Sphaerotilus microaerophilus: one gene and its partners. The protein of the gene in region 1 interacts with the protein of each later gene in a pairwise test. Links are inferred from orthologs where the notes say so. Each region holds a gene or a part of one and is shown in the gene's direction. Other genes may lie near its edges.

Region 1 (4,729 bases):
CGTCCAGGGCCGGGCCTTCGAGGTCGGCGTTCCAGCAGCCCTGGCGCTGCCACTGCAAGGTGCGCGCGGCGGCGACCCGCTCGGCGACCACGGCGCTGGGCTCGCCGTCGGCCACGGCGTTGAGCACCTCCGGGGGGAGCACGGGCACCTCGACGCGCAGGTCGATGCGGTCCAGCAGCGGCCCGGAGAGGCGGGCCTGGTAGCGCGTGACCGCATCCGGGCTGCAGCGGCAGGCGCGCAGCGGCGAGCCCTGGTGGCCGCAGGGGCAGGGGTTCATCGCCGCGACCAGCTGGCAGCGGGCCGGGAACTCGGCCTGGCGGGCCGCGCGCGAGATGCGGATGCGGCCGCTGTCGAGCGGCTCACGCATCGCTTCCAGCGCGGCGCGGGGGTACTCGGGCAGCTCATCGAGGAAGAGCACACCGTGGTGGGCCAACGAGATCTCGCCCGGCCGGGGCGGCGAACCCCCACCCACCAGTGCCACCGCCGAGGCGGTGTGGTGGGGCGCGCGCAGGACGCGCCGTGCCCAGCCGCGCGGGTCGAACTGCCCGGCCAGGCTGAGGATCGCGGCGGATTCGAGCGCCTCCTCCTCGCGCAGCGGCGGCAGCAGCCCGACCAGGCGCTGCGCCAGCATCGACTTGCCGGTACCGGGTGGGCCGACGAACAGGACGCTGTGGTTGCCGGTGGCCGCGATCTCCAGCGCCCGCTTGGCCTGGGTCTGCCCCTTGACGTCACGCAAGTCCGGCCAGGGCGGGGGGGCATCCGGGGCGGCAGGTTGCGGCGTGGCCAGCGCCTGGGCGGTCTCGGCGGGCTGCAGCGCCTGCACCACATCAAGCAGGTGGTCGGCCAGGCGCAGCTGCAGGCCGGGCACGCGCGCGGCTTCCATTGCGCTGGTGCGTGGCAGCACCAGGGTGCGCGTGCTGCCAGCACGTTGCAGGGCCACGGCCATCGCGAGGGCGCCGCGCACGTCGCGCAGGTCACCGGCCAGCGACAGCTCGCCGGCGAACTCCAGCCCCTCCAGATCGCCCTGGATCTGGCCGCTGGCCGCGAGGATGCCCACCGCGATCGGCAGGTCGAAGCGTGCGCCTTCCTTCGGCAGGTCGGCCGGTGCCAGGTTGACGGTGATGCGCTTGTTGTGCGGGAAATCCAGTCCGCTGCTCTGCAGGGCGGAGCGCACCCGCTCGCGCGCCTCCTTGACCTCGGTGTCGGCCAGCCCGACCAGCGTGAAGCTGGGCAGGCCGTTGGCGAGATGCACTTCGACGGTGACGTCGGGTGCTTGCAGCCCGAGCAGGGCGCGGCTGTGGACCAGGGCGAGTGACATGGTGTAGGAGGTGGCGGGCGGGGCCCCATTTTGAGAACCAGATCACGCCGCGGCTCTCCCTCCAAAGGGTGGTGCACCCGGATGGTGCGGCGTGGGGCGGCGTTCTTGGTGCGTGCCCGTGCCGGGTCGGCGCGGGCTGCGCCAAGGGGGGGCGCGCCACGCCTTGTTACGCACGGACGTGCTTGGCATGGAAGCTGCAGTGTCTGCTTCGGTACCGCCCTCTTCGACCTCAATACCTGGAGTTTCCGCATGAACCACGTCGCCAAGTTTTCCGCCCTGGCCGCTCTCGCTGTTGCCGGCATGGCGCCTCTGGTCGCCCGCGCCGATGACGGGCTGTCCTTCAACGCGGGCGCCGTGTCCGACTACCGCTACCGTGGCATCTCCCAGACCCACCTGAAGCCGGCGCTGCAGGCGGGGGCCGACTACACCAAGGGTCCGTTCTACGTGGGCACCTGGGCCTCCACGATCAAGTGGATCAAGGATGCCGGCGGTGACGCCAACGTCGAGCTGGATGTCTACGGTGGCTACAAGGGCGAGATCGTCAAGGACCTGGGCTACGACGTGGGCGTGCTGACCTACGTCTACCCGAAGAACAAGCTGGCAACGAGCGCCAACACCACCGAGGTCTACGGCGCGGTGTCGTTCGGTCCGGCCACGCTGAAGTACTCGCACAGCCTGACGAACCTGTTCGGCTTCGTGGACAGCAAGAACTCTGGCTACCTGGACCTGAGCGCCAGCTTCGAGGTCGGGCCGGTGTTGGTGGCGCCGCACCTTGGTTACCAGAAGGTGGCCAAGAACGGTGACTACTCCTACACCGACTACTCGCTGACCGTCAGCAAGGAAGTCGTCAAGGGCCTGACGCTGAGTGGCGCATTGGTCGGCGCCGACACCAAGAAGATCGCTGGCACGCCGGCCTACTATTACGCCCCGAAGGACAAGGATCTCGGCAAGGCCGGCCTGGTCGTCGGCGCCAAGTACGCCTTCTGAGCGCCCAGCACCCAGCATCCGCATCGGAGTTCCACCATGAAAATGGTCACCGCCATCATCAAGCCCTTCAAGCTCGACGAGGTGCGCGAAGCCCTCGGCAACATCGGCGTGCAGGGCATCACCGTCACCGAGGTCAAGGGCTTCGGCCGCCAGAAGGGCCACACCGAGCTGTACCGCGGCGCCGAGTACGTGGTCGACTTCCTGCCCAAGGTGAAGATCGAAGCCGCCGTCGATGACGCGGTGGTCGATCGCGTCATCGAGGCCATCGAAGCTGCCGCGCGCACCGGAAAGATCGGCGACGGGAAGATCTTCGTCTGCCCGATCGAGCAGGTGCTGCGCATCCGAACCGGCGAGACCGGCAAGGACGCCCTCTGAGCCCGGCAACCCCTCCGCAAGAGAGACAACCATGTTGAAGAAATTCCTCGCCAGTCTGGCGCTGGGTGTGGCGCTCCTCGGCTTGGCCGGGGTGTCGCATGCCCAGGCCGCTTCCGATGCCGCCGCGACGGTGTCGGCCCCGACCGCAGCGGCCTCCGCCACAGCGGCTGCTGCTGCACCTGCACCTGCGGAGGCGGCTTCGACCGCCGCTCCGGCTGCCGCCGCCGCATCGGCCCCCGTGCCGAACAAGGGTGACATCGCCTGGATGCTGGTGTCCACCCTGCTGGTCATCCTGATGGCCATTCCGGGCCTGGCCCTGTTCTACGGCGGCCTGGTGCGCAGCAAGAACATGCTGTCGGTGCTGATGCAGGTCTTCGTCACCTTCTCGCTGATCACGGTGCTGTGGGTCGTGTACGGCTACAGCCTGGCGTTCACCGAGGGCAATGCCTTCATTGGCGGCTTCGACCGGCTCTTCCTGAAGGGCGTGTTCGACCCGGCGGCAGGCACCTTCGCGATGGCGGCCACCTTCTCGAAGGGCGTGGTCATCCCGGAAATCGTGTTCGTCGCCTTCCAGGCCACCTTCGCGGCCATCACCTGCGGCCTGATCGTGGGCGCCTTCGCCGAGCGCATCAAGTTCGGTGCGGTGCTGCTGTTCATGACGCTGTGGTTCACCTTCAGCTACCTGCCGATCGCCCACATGGTGTGGTACTGGATGGGCCCGGACGCGTACACCGGCAAGGACGTCGTCGACGCGATGAACGGCAAGGCCGGCCTGATCTGGCAGTGGGGCGCGCTGGACTTCGCCGGCGGCACCGTGGTGCACATCAACGCCGCCGTGGCGGGCCTGGTGGGTGCCTACATGCTGGGCAAGCGGGTGGGCTACGGCCGTGAAGCCTTCACGCCGCACTCGCTGACGCTGACCATGGTCGGTGCCTCGCTGCTGTGGGTGGGCTGGTTCGGCTTCAACGCGGGTTCCGCGCTGGAAGCGGGCAACAGTGCCGCGCTGGCTTTCATGAACACCTTCGGTGCGACCGCTGCGGCCGTGCTGGCCTGGTGTGCGGGTGAAGCGCTGCTGAAGGGCAAGGCCTCGATGCTGGGTGCAGCCTCGGGTGCGGTGGCTGGCCTGGTGGCGATCACGCCGGCTGCGGGCAACGTCGGCATCGTCGGGGGCCTGGTGATCGGCTTCGTCGCCGGTTTCGCCTGCCTGTGGGGTGTGAGCGGCCTCAAGCGCCTGCTGGGTGCTGATGACTCGCTGGACGTGTTCGGTGTGCACGGCGTGGGCGGCATCGTCGGTGCCCTGCTGACCGGCGTGTTCAACAGCCGGGCGCTGGGCGGCCCGGGCCTGGTGACCGACTGGGTTTCGGCCACCGTGGGCAGCAACGGCGTGTTCGACCAGTTCCTGATCCAGGCCAAGGCGGTGGGCGTTACCGTGGTGTGGTCGGCGGTGGTCGCTGCGGTCTCGTTCAAGGTCGTCGACCTCGTGATCGGCCTGCGGGTCACCGAGGAAGAAGAGCGCGAGGGCCTGGACATCTCCTCGCACGGCGAAACGGCCTACCACGGCTGATCGACCGATTTCGGTTCCGTTTCCCCCGAAAGGGCCGCCTCGTGCGGCCCTTTTCTCATGCGGCCTTGCGTCCGTGAGGGCCTCCCCCATCTGAATCACTCCGCGCGTGGGTCGCCCTTTGGCACACTCACGGCATCGCTTCATCCACTGGCGCGCCTTGGTCGGCGCCCGAGACAGCATGGTCCCCCACCTCGTCACCGCACTGAATGGCCCGATCAATGAACTGGAGGCGCGCATCATCGACTCCATGCCGGCCATCGAGCGCTGGTTCCGGCTGGAGTGGATGGAGCACACGCCGCCCTTCTACACGTCGGTGGACATCCGCAACGCCGGCTTCAAGCTGGCGCCGGTGGACACCAACCTGTTCCCGGGTGGCTGGAACAACCTGACGCCGGCGATGCTGCCGCTGGCCGTGCAGGCGGCGATGGCTGCGATCGAGAAGATCTGCCCCGAGGCCAAGAACCTGCTCCTCATCCCCGAGAAGC
Region 2 (5,132 bases), 2.9 Mb from region 1 along the record:
TCCGACAGCGCCAGGCCGAACTCCTTGTTGGCCGCTTCCAGCGCCGGCCGGCCGGCGCCGAGCACGTCCACGTGCGCCAGCGGCTCGGCCGGCTGCGCGTCGAACAGGTGGCGCGCCGCCTCACGCTCCCAGGCCACCGATTCGGTCATGCGGTCGTGCAGCAGCAGGGCGCAGGCCTGCCGCTCGGCCTCGCTCAGGCCCTTGTTCGACTTGAAGGCGTCCAGCAGGCCGCTCTTGAGCTGCAGGCGGAACTCGGTGACGCGCTCGACGCGGTGCACCGCCGCGTTGCCCAGGCCGCAGTTGTGGGCGATGTCGGTGGCCTTGGAGGCCCAGGGCGAGACCGTGCCCAGGCGCGGCATCACCACGACCAGCTCGGCCTCGCCTTGCGGCGCGGCATAGGGCTCGCCGTAGGTCAGCAGCGCGGCGAGCTTGGCCTGGACGGCCTCGTCCAGCGCGGCATCGCTCCAGACCCAGTGCACGTGCCGCGCACTGACACCGGTGATGCGGGCGTTGACGGCCTGCAGGCGCGGCAGCAGCGCCTGGGCGCGGAAGGCGGAAAGGGCGTTGCCGCCCTCGAAGTGCATCAGGTGCTTGGAGGGCTGGGCAGAGGTGGAAGACACGCGTGGGGTTCCCGTGAGCCGGCGGCAGGCAAAACGGTAATTTTAGGCGAGCGGCCCCAGGCAGGCCCCAGACCGGCTCTGAATAGGGGTGGGTGTGATAATCCGACCCCATGTCGATCACGATCAAAACCGAAGCGGACATCGCCGCGATGCGCGTGGCCTGCCGCCTGGCGGCCGAGGTGCTGGACGTCCTGGCTGCCCATGTCAAGCCTGGCGTCACCACCAATGAACTGGACCGCATTGCCCACGATCACATGGTGAACGTGCAGGGCTGCATCCCTGCTCCGCTCGACTACGCACCGCCGGGCTACCAGCCCTACCCGAAGTCGATCTGCACCTCGATCAACCACCAGGTCTGCCACGGCATCCCGAACGACAAGCCGCTCAAGAACGGCGACATCGTCAACTGCGACATCACCACCATCAAGGACGGCTGGCACGGCGACACCAGCCGCATGTTCGTGGTTGGCGAGGGCTCGATCGCCGCCAAGCGGCTGTGCCAGCTCACCTACGACGCCATGTGGAAGGGCATCGTGAAGGTGCGCCCGGGCGCGCGCCTGGGCGACATCGGCCATGCGATCCAGACCTTCGCGGAGAACCAGGGCCTGTCGGTGGTGCGCGAGTTCTGCGGCCACGGCATCGGCCGCAAGTTCCACGAGGAACCGCAGGTGCTGCACTACGGCCGCCCAGGCACGCTGGACGTGCTGCAGCCGGGCATGGTCTTCACGATCGAGCCAATGATCAACGCCGGCCGGCGCGAGATCAAGGAAGCCGGTGACGGCTGGACCATCGTCACCAAGGACCGCTCGCTGTCGGCGCAGTGGGAGCACACCGTGCTGGTCACCGCGACGGGCTACGAGGTGCTGACGGTGTCGCCCGGCATGCCGCCGATCCCGGCCTTTGTCAACGCGGGCGCCTGAGCGTGCCGGCGGGCGCGCACGGCCACCGTCCTGGTCACGGGGAAGGTCCTGATGCTTGATCTCACGGCACTGCGCAACGAGTTGCGCGAGCACCGCCGGGCGCTGATCGAGGGCTTCAGCAGCGCGCGCCCGACGGTGGAGGCCGCCGTGCGGCTGATCCGCCAGCTCAGCCGCGAGGTGGACGGCACGCTCCATCGGCTCTGGGAGGGCTCGACCCTGCCGCGTGGCGCGGCCCTGGTGGCGGTGGGCGGCTACGGGCGCGGTGAGCTGTTCCCCTATTCCGACGTCGATGTGCTGCTGCTGCTGCCGGGCGAATTGGAGACGGCTGCGGGCGCCAACGCAGGCGCAGCCGCGGCCGCGGCCGACGAGGCCCAGCGCGAATCTCAGCGCGAGTCGATCTCCGCCTTCATCACCGCCTGCTGGGACATCGGCCTGGAGATCGGCTCCAGCGTGCGCAGCGTGGCCGACTGCGTGCGCGAGGCGCGCAGCGACGTCACCGTGCAGACGGCGATGATGGAGGCGCGCTTCCTGGCCGGCTCACGCCGCCTGTACGACGAGTTCCGCCGTGCCACGCAGGCCGTGCTGGAGCCGGCGGTGTTCCTGCGCGCCAAGGCGCTGGAGATGGAGCAACGCCACGTCAAATATGAAAACACGCCCTACGCGCTGGAGCCCAACTGCAAGGAAAGCCCCGGCGGGCTGCGCGACCTGCAGGTGCTGCGCTGGGTGGCGCTGGCCGCCGGGCTGGGGCACTCCTGGCGTGACATGGCCACCAAGGGGCTGATCACGCCCTTCGAGGTGCGCCAGCTGCAGCGCAACGAGGGCTTCCTGAAGCTGGTCCGTACCCGGCTGCACGTGGTGGCGGGACGGCGCGAGGACCGCCTGATCTTCGACCTGCAGACCGCCGTGGCGGAGAGCTTCGGCCACACCCACACCGCCGAGCGGCGCGCCAGCGAGGCGCTGATGCGCCGCTACTACTGGGCGGCCAAGGCAGTGGCGCAGCTCAACCAGATCCTGATGCTCAACATCGAGGAGCGCGTCAACGGCTCGCAGGACGCGCCGATGCGGCCGATCAACGAGCGCTTCTTCGACCGCGGCGGCATGCTGGAAGTGGCCAGCGACGACCTGTACCAGCGCGACCCGCACGCCATCCTCGACACCTTCCTGACCTACCAGCAGGCGCCGGGCATCCAGGGCCTGTCGGTGCGCACACTGCGCGCGCTCTACAACGCCCGCGAGTACATGGACGCTGCCTTCCGGGCCGACCCGGAGAACCGCCGGCTGTTCCTGGAGATCCTCAAGCAGCCACACGGCCAGACCCACGTGCTGCGGCTGATGAACAGCAGCTCGGTGCTGGGGCGCTATCTCTGGGTGTTCCGCCGCATCGTCGGGCAGATGCAGCACGACCTGTTCCACGTGTACACCGTGGACCAGCACATCCTGATGGTCGTGCGCAACATGCGCCGCTTCTTCATACCGGAGCACACGCACGAGTACCCCTTCTGCTCGCAGCTGGCCGCGCACTGGGACAAGCCCTGGGTGCTGTACGTGGCCGCGCTCTTCCACGACGTGGCCAAGGGCCGGGGCGGCGACCATTCCGAGCTCGGCGCCGTCGAGGTGCGGCGCTTCTGCCGCGACCACGGCATCGAGCGCGAGGACGCCCGGCTGATCGAGTTTGTGGTCAAGGAGCACCTGACCATGTCGCGGGTGGCGCAGAAGGAGGACCTGTCGGACCCCGACGTCATCGAGGCCTTTGCCCGCCACGTCAGGGACCCGCGCCGGCTGACCGCGCTGTACCTGCTCACCGTGGCCGACATCCGCGGCACCAGCCCCAAGGTCTGGAACGCCTGGAAGGGCAAGCTGCTGGAGGATCTGTTCCGCGCCACGCTGCGCGCCCTTGGCGGTGCCAAGCCCAACATGGACGCCGAGATCGACCAGCGCCAGCAGGAGGCGCGCCAGATGCTCGCGCTGCACTCCATGCTGCCCGGTGCGGAGGAGGCGCTGTGGAAGACGCTGGACCTGAACTACTTCGCCCGCCACGACAGCGGCGAGATCGCCTGGCACGCCCGCGCCCTGAACCGCCGGGTCGACACCCCGACGCCGCTCGTCAGCGCCCGCCTCTCTCCGGTGGGCGAAGGGCTGCAGGTGCTGGTCTACGCGCCGGACCGGGCCGATCTGTTCGCCCGCATCTGCGGCTACTTCGATGCCGCGCGCTTCAGCATCCTGGATGCGCGCATCCACACCACCCGGGCCGGCTACGCGCTCGACACCTTCCAGGTCATCACCCCGGAGAGCAGCCAGGCCTACCGCGACCTGATCGCGCTGGTCGAGAACCAGCTCGCGGCCGCGCTGGTCAACGAAGGGCCGCTGCCCGAGCCGAGCCGCGGCCGGCTGTCGCGGCGCGTCAAGTCCTTCCCCGTCACCCCGCGGGTGCAGCTGCGCCCGGACGAGCGCGCCCAGCGCTGGCTGCTGTCGGTGTCCGCCAGCGACCGCTCCGGCCTGCTTTACAGCGTCGCGCGGGTGATCGCGCAGCACCACCTCAACCTGCAACTGGCCAAGATCAGCACGCTGGGCGAGCGGGTGGAAGACACCTTCCTGATCGACGGCCCGGCGCTGCAGCACAACCGCGGCCAGCTCGAGTTCGAGACCGAGCTGCTTGACGCGCTGGCCTGATCCGAGCGCCATCAGATCGCGTGTAGGAGCCACGCCACGCCCCCGAAGGAACGCACCGCAAATGGGCGTCCAATGGAGCCCATGCAAAATCAGCTAACCCGCGAGAACGTGATGCGACGCAACTTCCTGAATCGCCTGGGTGCGTGGGGTGCCCTGGGTCTGACTGGCCTGGGCCTGCTGGCTCCCGCCGCCGCGCGGGCACAGGACGCACCACCGTCCACCGGTGCCAGGTCGCGCACGCTGAGCTTCGGCATCGTGCCGCAGCAGTCGGCCAGCGAACTGGCGAGGCTGTGGATCCCGGTGATCGCCGGGCTGGCCGAGCGCTCGGGCGTGCCGCTGCGCTTTGCCACTGCCCCCGACATCCCGACCTTCGAGAAGCGCCTGGCCGCCGGGGCGTATGACCTCGCGTACATGAATCCGTACCACTACAGCGTCTTCGCCCGCCGGCCCGGCTACGTGGCCTTCGCCAAGGAGAAGGGCCGCCGGCTGCGCGGCATCGTGGTGGTGCGGCGCGACTCGCCGATCAAGGACATGACCGAGCTGGCCGGCAAGGCCGTGGCCTTCCCCGCACCCGCCGCGTTCGCGGCCACCGTGCTGGTGCGCGCCGAGTTCGAGCGCACCCATGTGCCGATCCGGCCGGTGTTCGTCAACTCGCACGAGTCGGTCTACCTGAACGTGACTCAACGCCAGTTCGAAGCGGGCGGCGGCATCCAGCGCACCCTGCAGACCCAGGACGCCGCCGTGCGCGACGAGTTGCGCGTGCTGTGGCAGACCAAGGACTACACGCCGCACGCCTTCGCGGCGCACCCGCGTGTGCCGGCCGCCACGCTGCAGTCCCTTCGCCAGGCCATGCTCGCGGCCGACACCGATCCGCGCAGCCGGTCGGCCCTGGATGGCATCGGCTTCAAGGGCTTCGAGGCCG
Region 3 (4,217 bases), 160 kb from region 1 along the record:
AGAACCTGGACAAGGACCGCGGCTTCCTGACCAAGGGCGGCGTGTTCACCGATGCCTACATCGACGCCTACATCGACCTGAAGATGCAGGAAGTCCAGCGCATGCGCATGACGACCCACCCGATCGAGTTCGACATGTACTACGCACTGTGAGGTGTGCCGGTGGCGGGCCTGGGCCTGCCACCCTCGCACCATCCAGAAAAAAGGACGGCCTGCGGGCCGTCTTTTGCATGGTGCCGGGCCGCTTGCCAGGCTTGGCGGTCCGGCTTGTCTACCGTTCGGGGCCTTTGCGCGATACTGGTTCATGCTCATTCGAAATGCGACGCCGCTGCTGGCGGGCCTGATGTTGCTGTCTGCTGCGGGGCAGGCGGTGGCCCAGGGCCGCGAGGTCTACCGCTGCCCCGGCAACCTCTACACCGACCAGATCAGTCCCAAGGAGGCCATGGAGCGTGGCTGCAAGACCCTCTCCGGCGCGCCGGTGACGGTGGTGCAGTCGCCACCGCGGCGTGCGCCGACGGCTGCCGGTGGCGTGGCATCGGCAGCGCCCGGGCGGCCCGAGAACCGCATCGATCCGGCCGAGCAGCGCGCCCGCGACAGCGACGCGCGCCGCATCCTGGAAGCCGAGCTGCGCAAAGAAGAAGAGCGCCTGGCGCAGCTGCACAAGGACCTCGTCCAGGGCGAGGCGGAGCGCCGGGGCGACGAGCGCAACTTCGCGCGCTACCAGGAGCGTGTGGCCGAGCTCAAGGCCGCCGTGGCGCGCAAGGAGGCCGATGTGGCGGCGATCCGGCGCGAGCTGGCCAAGCTGCCTGCCCCATGAGCGGCTTGCGGCCGGCCAGTGCGGGTCGTGGCGAGAGCGGGCGCTACGAGGCCTTCGATCACCTGGCGACGATGGTGGCCGTGCTGCGTGCCGCGGATGGCTGCTGCCTGTTCGTGAATGCCGCCTTCGAGGCGGCGCTGGGCCTGCCCCGCCGCGCCCTGCTGCGGCGCGGCCGGCTGTTCGACTGGTTCGTCGATGCCTCCGCGCTGGTGACCAACTACCAGGCCGTGGTGGCCAACCAGTACAGCACCGTGCGGCTGGAGGCCCTGCTGCGCCGGCCCACCGCGCCACATGCCGAGCCGCTGCCGGTGCACGTCATCGTCACGCAGGTCGACCACGGCGAGACCATCCTGCTGGAGCTGGTCGAGATCGAGCAGCAGGCCCGCCAGGACCGCGAGACCCGCACGCTCGACCAGGTGCGTGTGACCAAGGAGCTGATCCGCAACCTGGCGCACGAGATCAAGAACCCGCTGGGGGGCATCCGCGGCGCGGCCCAGCTGCTGGAAATGGACTTGGCCGACGCCACGCTCACCGAGTACACGCAGGTCATCATCCACGAGGCGGATCGCCTGCAGGCACTGGTGGACCGGCTGCTGGCGCCGCACCGGCGCCCGCACATGGTGGCCGACGTCAACATCCACGAGGTGCTGGAGCGGGTGCGCTCGCTGGTGCTGGCCGAGTTCTCCAGGGGCCTGACGATCGTGCGCGACTACGACGCCTCGTTGCCCGAGTTCCGTGGCGACCGTGAGCAGCTCATCCAGGCGGTGCTCAACATCACCCACAACGCGGCGCTGGCGCTGGCCGAGCGGCGCCAGGCAGGCGATGCGCGCATCGTGCTGCGCACCCGGGCGGCACGGCAGGTCACCATCGGCCGGCAGCGCTACCGGCTGGCACTGGAATTGCATATCGAGGACAACGGACCCGGCGTGCCGCCCGAGATCCGTGATCGCATCTTCTTCCCCCTGGTGTCCGGGCGGGAGGGGGGCTCGGGCCTTGGGCTGACGCTGGCGCAGGACTTCATCCAGCAGCATCAGGGCCTGATCGAGTGCGAGAGCGAACCCGGGCGCACGCTGTTCAAGATACAGATCCCGCTGCCGTAGCCGAGCTGCTCCAGGCCTGGCGCCGTGCAGCGATCCCTTCTGCACACCACGGGCGAAGCATGAAACCCATCTGGGTCGTCGACGACGACCAATCCATCCGATTCGTGCTCGAAAAGGCGCTTGGCCGCGAAGGCCTGCCGGTGCGCAGCTTCACCAACCCGCGTGACGTGCTGGCGGCGCTCGACGATGACGTGCCGCAGGTGCTGGTGAGCGACATCCGCATGCCGGGGGGCTCCGGCATCGACCTGCTGAGCAAGGTCAAGGAGCGTCACCCAGGATTGCCGGTCATCATCATGACCGCCTACTCTGACCTCGACAGCGCCGTGTCGGCCTTCCAGGGCGGTGCCTTCGAGTACCTGCCCAAGCCCTTCGACCTGCCCAAGGCGGTGGAGTTGATCCGCCGCGCGGTCGAGGAGAGCCTGCGAGAGGAGAGCGTGGACGAGCAGGCCACCGAGGTGCCGGAGATGCTGGGCCAGGCGCCGGCCATGCAGGACGTGTTCCGTGCCATCGGCCGGCTCAGCCAGAGCAACGTCACGGTGCTGATCACCGGCGAGTCCGGCTCCGGCAAGGAGCTGGTGGCGCGTGCGCTGCACCGCCACAGCCCGCGCGGCGACCTGGGCAACAAGGGGCCCTTCGTCGCCATCAACACCGCGGCGATCCCGAAGGACCTGCTGGAGAGCGAACTGTTCGGCCACGAGCGCGGCGCCTTCACCGGCGCGCAGGCCACGCGGCGCGGGCGCTTCGAGCAGGCCGAGGGCGGCACGCTCTTCCTCGACGAGATTGGCGACATGCCCTTCGACCTGCAGACGCGCCTGCTGCGCGTGCTCAGCGACGGGCAGTTCTATCGCGTGGGCGGCCACCAGCCGCTGAAGGCCAACGTGCGCGTGATCGCCGCGACGCACCAGAACCTGGAGGATCGGGTGCGCGACGGGGTGTTCCGCGAGGACCTCTTCCACCGCCTGAACGTGATCCGCCTGCGCCTGCCGCCGCTGCGCGAGCGGCGCGAGGACATCCCGGGACTGGCGCGCCACTTCCTGCAGCGCAGCGCCAAGGAGCTGGGCGGCGAGCCCAAGCGCATCTCCGAGGCCGCCCTGCAGCAGATCGTGCAGTTCGACTTCCCCGGCAACGTGCGCCAGCTGGAGAACCTCTGCCACTGGCTGACGGTGATGGCGCCAGCCCAGGTGATCGACCGCAAGGACCTGCCGCCGGACGTCCTGGGCTCCGGCACGCCCCTGCCCCCACCGGCCGCGGCGCCCGGGGTGCCTGCACCTGCCGCACCGGCCGGGGGTGTTGTCGACGGCCGTGTCCATGCCAATGCCAATGGCCATGCGGATGCCGCGCCCGCAGACCTGCAGGCCCTGGCTGGCGGCACCTGGCTGCCGGACCTGGAGCGTGAGGCGCGCAGCCTGCTGGAGCAGAACCAGCCGGATGTGTGGGAGCACCTGACGCGCCAGTTCGAGGCCCGGCTGATCCTCACGGCGCTGGCGCTCACCAAGGGCCGTCGCATCGAGGCAGCCCACAAGCTGGGCATCGGCCGCAACACCATCACGCGCAAGATCCAGGAACTCGGGCTGGATTGAGCGCCAGGGCGATGGAGGCCGGGGTATGTCTGGGCCCCGGTGTGAGTTGGCGCAGATCCTGCGTGCAACAGCGCCCATCGGCGGGGCGAGCCTTGACATGCCTCAACCGTCGGGCCGGCGACTTGGGAGACAGTGCAGCAGCACTTTTGCTGACCTGCCCTACTTTCCTGCGCTGCCGTGGAGACCTTGGATGTCATGGCTGCAGGCACCGCTTCCCGTGCCTGCACACCGCCCCGCCCGCGCCGTCGTCTGGCGGCGGCACCGCCATCCCCTGCCGATCCGGCGCCGTGGCAGCAGGTGCTGGGCGGGCCTGCGCTGAGCGCCTCCGAGTTCTCCCTGCTGGTGCGGCTGGCCGAACGGCACAGCATCGCTGCTGGCGACGCTGTGCTCGACTGCCATGTGCCGGCACGCTCGCTGGTGCTGCTGATGTCGGGCGACGTGGTGCTGGGCTCGCGCGCGGCCGATGGCGGCCTGCGCACCGAGCGCAGCGTCACCGGGCCGGCCTGGCTGGACGTGACCGCTGCCTGGCTGGACCAGCCCTACGCGATGGAGGCCCAGGCCCTGTCCGACGTGGTGATTGCCGAGCTGCCGATGGAGCGGCTGCGACCCCACCTCGCCACCCACCCCGCGCTGGCGCTGCGCCTGTGTGCCAACCTGGCCCAGCGGGTGCATGAACTGACCATCGCCTCGCGCAACCTGCTGCACAACGACGCGCCGGCCC

Evidence for each region.
Region 2: the proteins of NGK70_RS25915 (region 1) and NGK70_RS13255 interact in binary tests that used the Escherichia coli proteins (3 or more experiments, as listed by UniProt). The link is inferred for Sphaerotilus microaerophilus from one-to-one orthologs.
Region 3: the proteins of NGK70_RS25915 (region 1) and glnL interact in binary tests that used the Escherichia coli proteins (3 or more experiments, as listed by UniProt). The link is inferred for Sphaerotilus microaerophilus from one-to-one orthologs.

The regions. Positions count from the first base shown.
Region 1 is NZ_AP025730.1:5,959,614-5,964,342, reverse strand. Bases 1,215-4,010 are described here. They hold NGK70_RS25915 (P-II family nitrogen regulator), read left to right. Parts: upstream 1,215-2,341; coding sequence 2,342-2,680; downstream 2,681-4,010. Other genes in these bases: NGK70_RS25910 (ammonium transporter), read left to right, coding at 2,715-4,010; NGK70_RS25920 (TorF family putative porin), read left to right, coding at 1,568-2,305; NGK70_RS25925 (YifB family Mg chelatase-like AAA ATPase), read right to left, coding at 1,215-1,318. In the rest of the region: more of NGK70_RS25925, read right to left, coding at 1-1,214; more of NGK70_RS25910, read left to right, coding at 4,011-4,244; gshA (glutamate--cysteine ligase), read left to right, coding at 4,423-4,729. UniProt on the Escherichia coli protein: Involved in the regulation of nitrogen metabolism. Regulates the activity of its targets by protein-protein interaction in response to the nitrogen status of the cell.
Region 2 is NZ_AP025730.1:3,046,895-3,052,026, reverse strand. Bases 1,212-4,410 are described here. They hold NGK70_RS13255 ([protein-PII] uridylyltransferase), read left to right. Parts: upstream 1,212-1,591; coding sequence 1,592-4,210; downstream 4,211-4,410. Other genes in these bases: NGK70_RS13250 (phosphate/phosphite/phosphonate ABC transporter substrate-binding protein), read left to right, coding at 4,292-4,410; map (type I methionyl aminopeptidase), read left to right, coding at 1,212-1,540. Outside these bases: purL (phosphoribosylformylglycinamidine synthase), read right to left, coding at 1-584; more of map, read left to right, coding at 731-1,211; more of NGK70_RS13250, read left to right, coding at 4,411-5,132.
Region 3 is NZ_AP025730.1:5,802,781-5,806,997, reverse strand. The notes cover bases 1-2,901. They hold glnL (nitrogen regulation protein NR(II)), read left to right. Parts: upstream 1-887; coding sequence 888-1,916; downstream 1,917-2,901. Other genes in these bases: ntrC (nitrogen regulation protein NR(I)), read left to right, coding at 1,976-2,901; NGK70_RS25185 (hypothetical protein), read left to right, coding at 304-816; glnA (type I glutamate--ammonia ligase), read left to right, coding at 1-152. Outside these bases: more of ntrC, read left to right, coding at 2,902-3,496; NGK70_RS25170 (Crp/Fnr family transcriptional regulator), read left to right, coding at 3,692-4,217.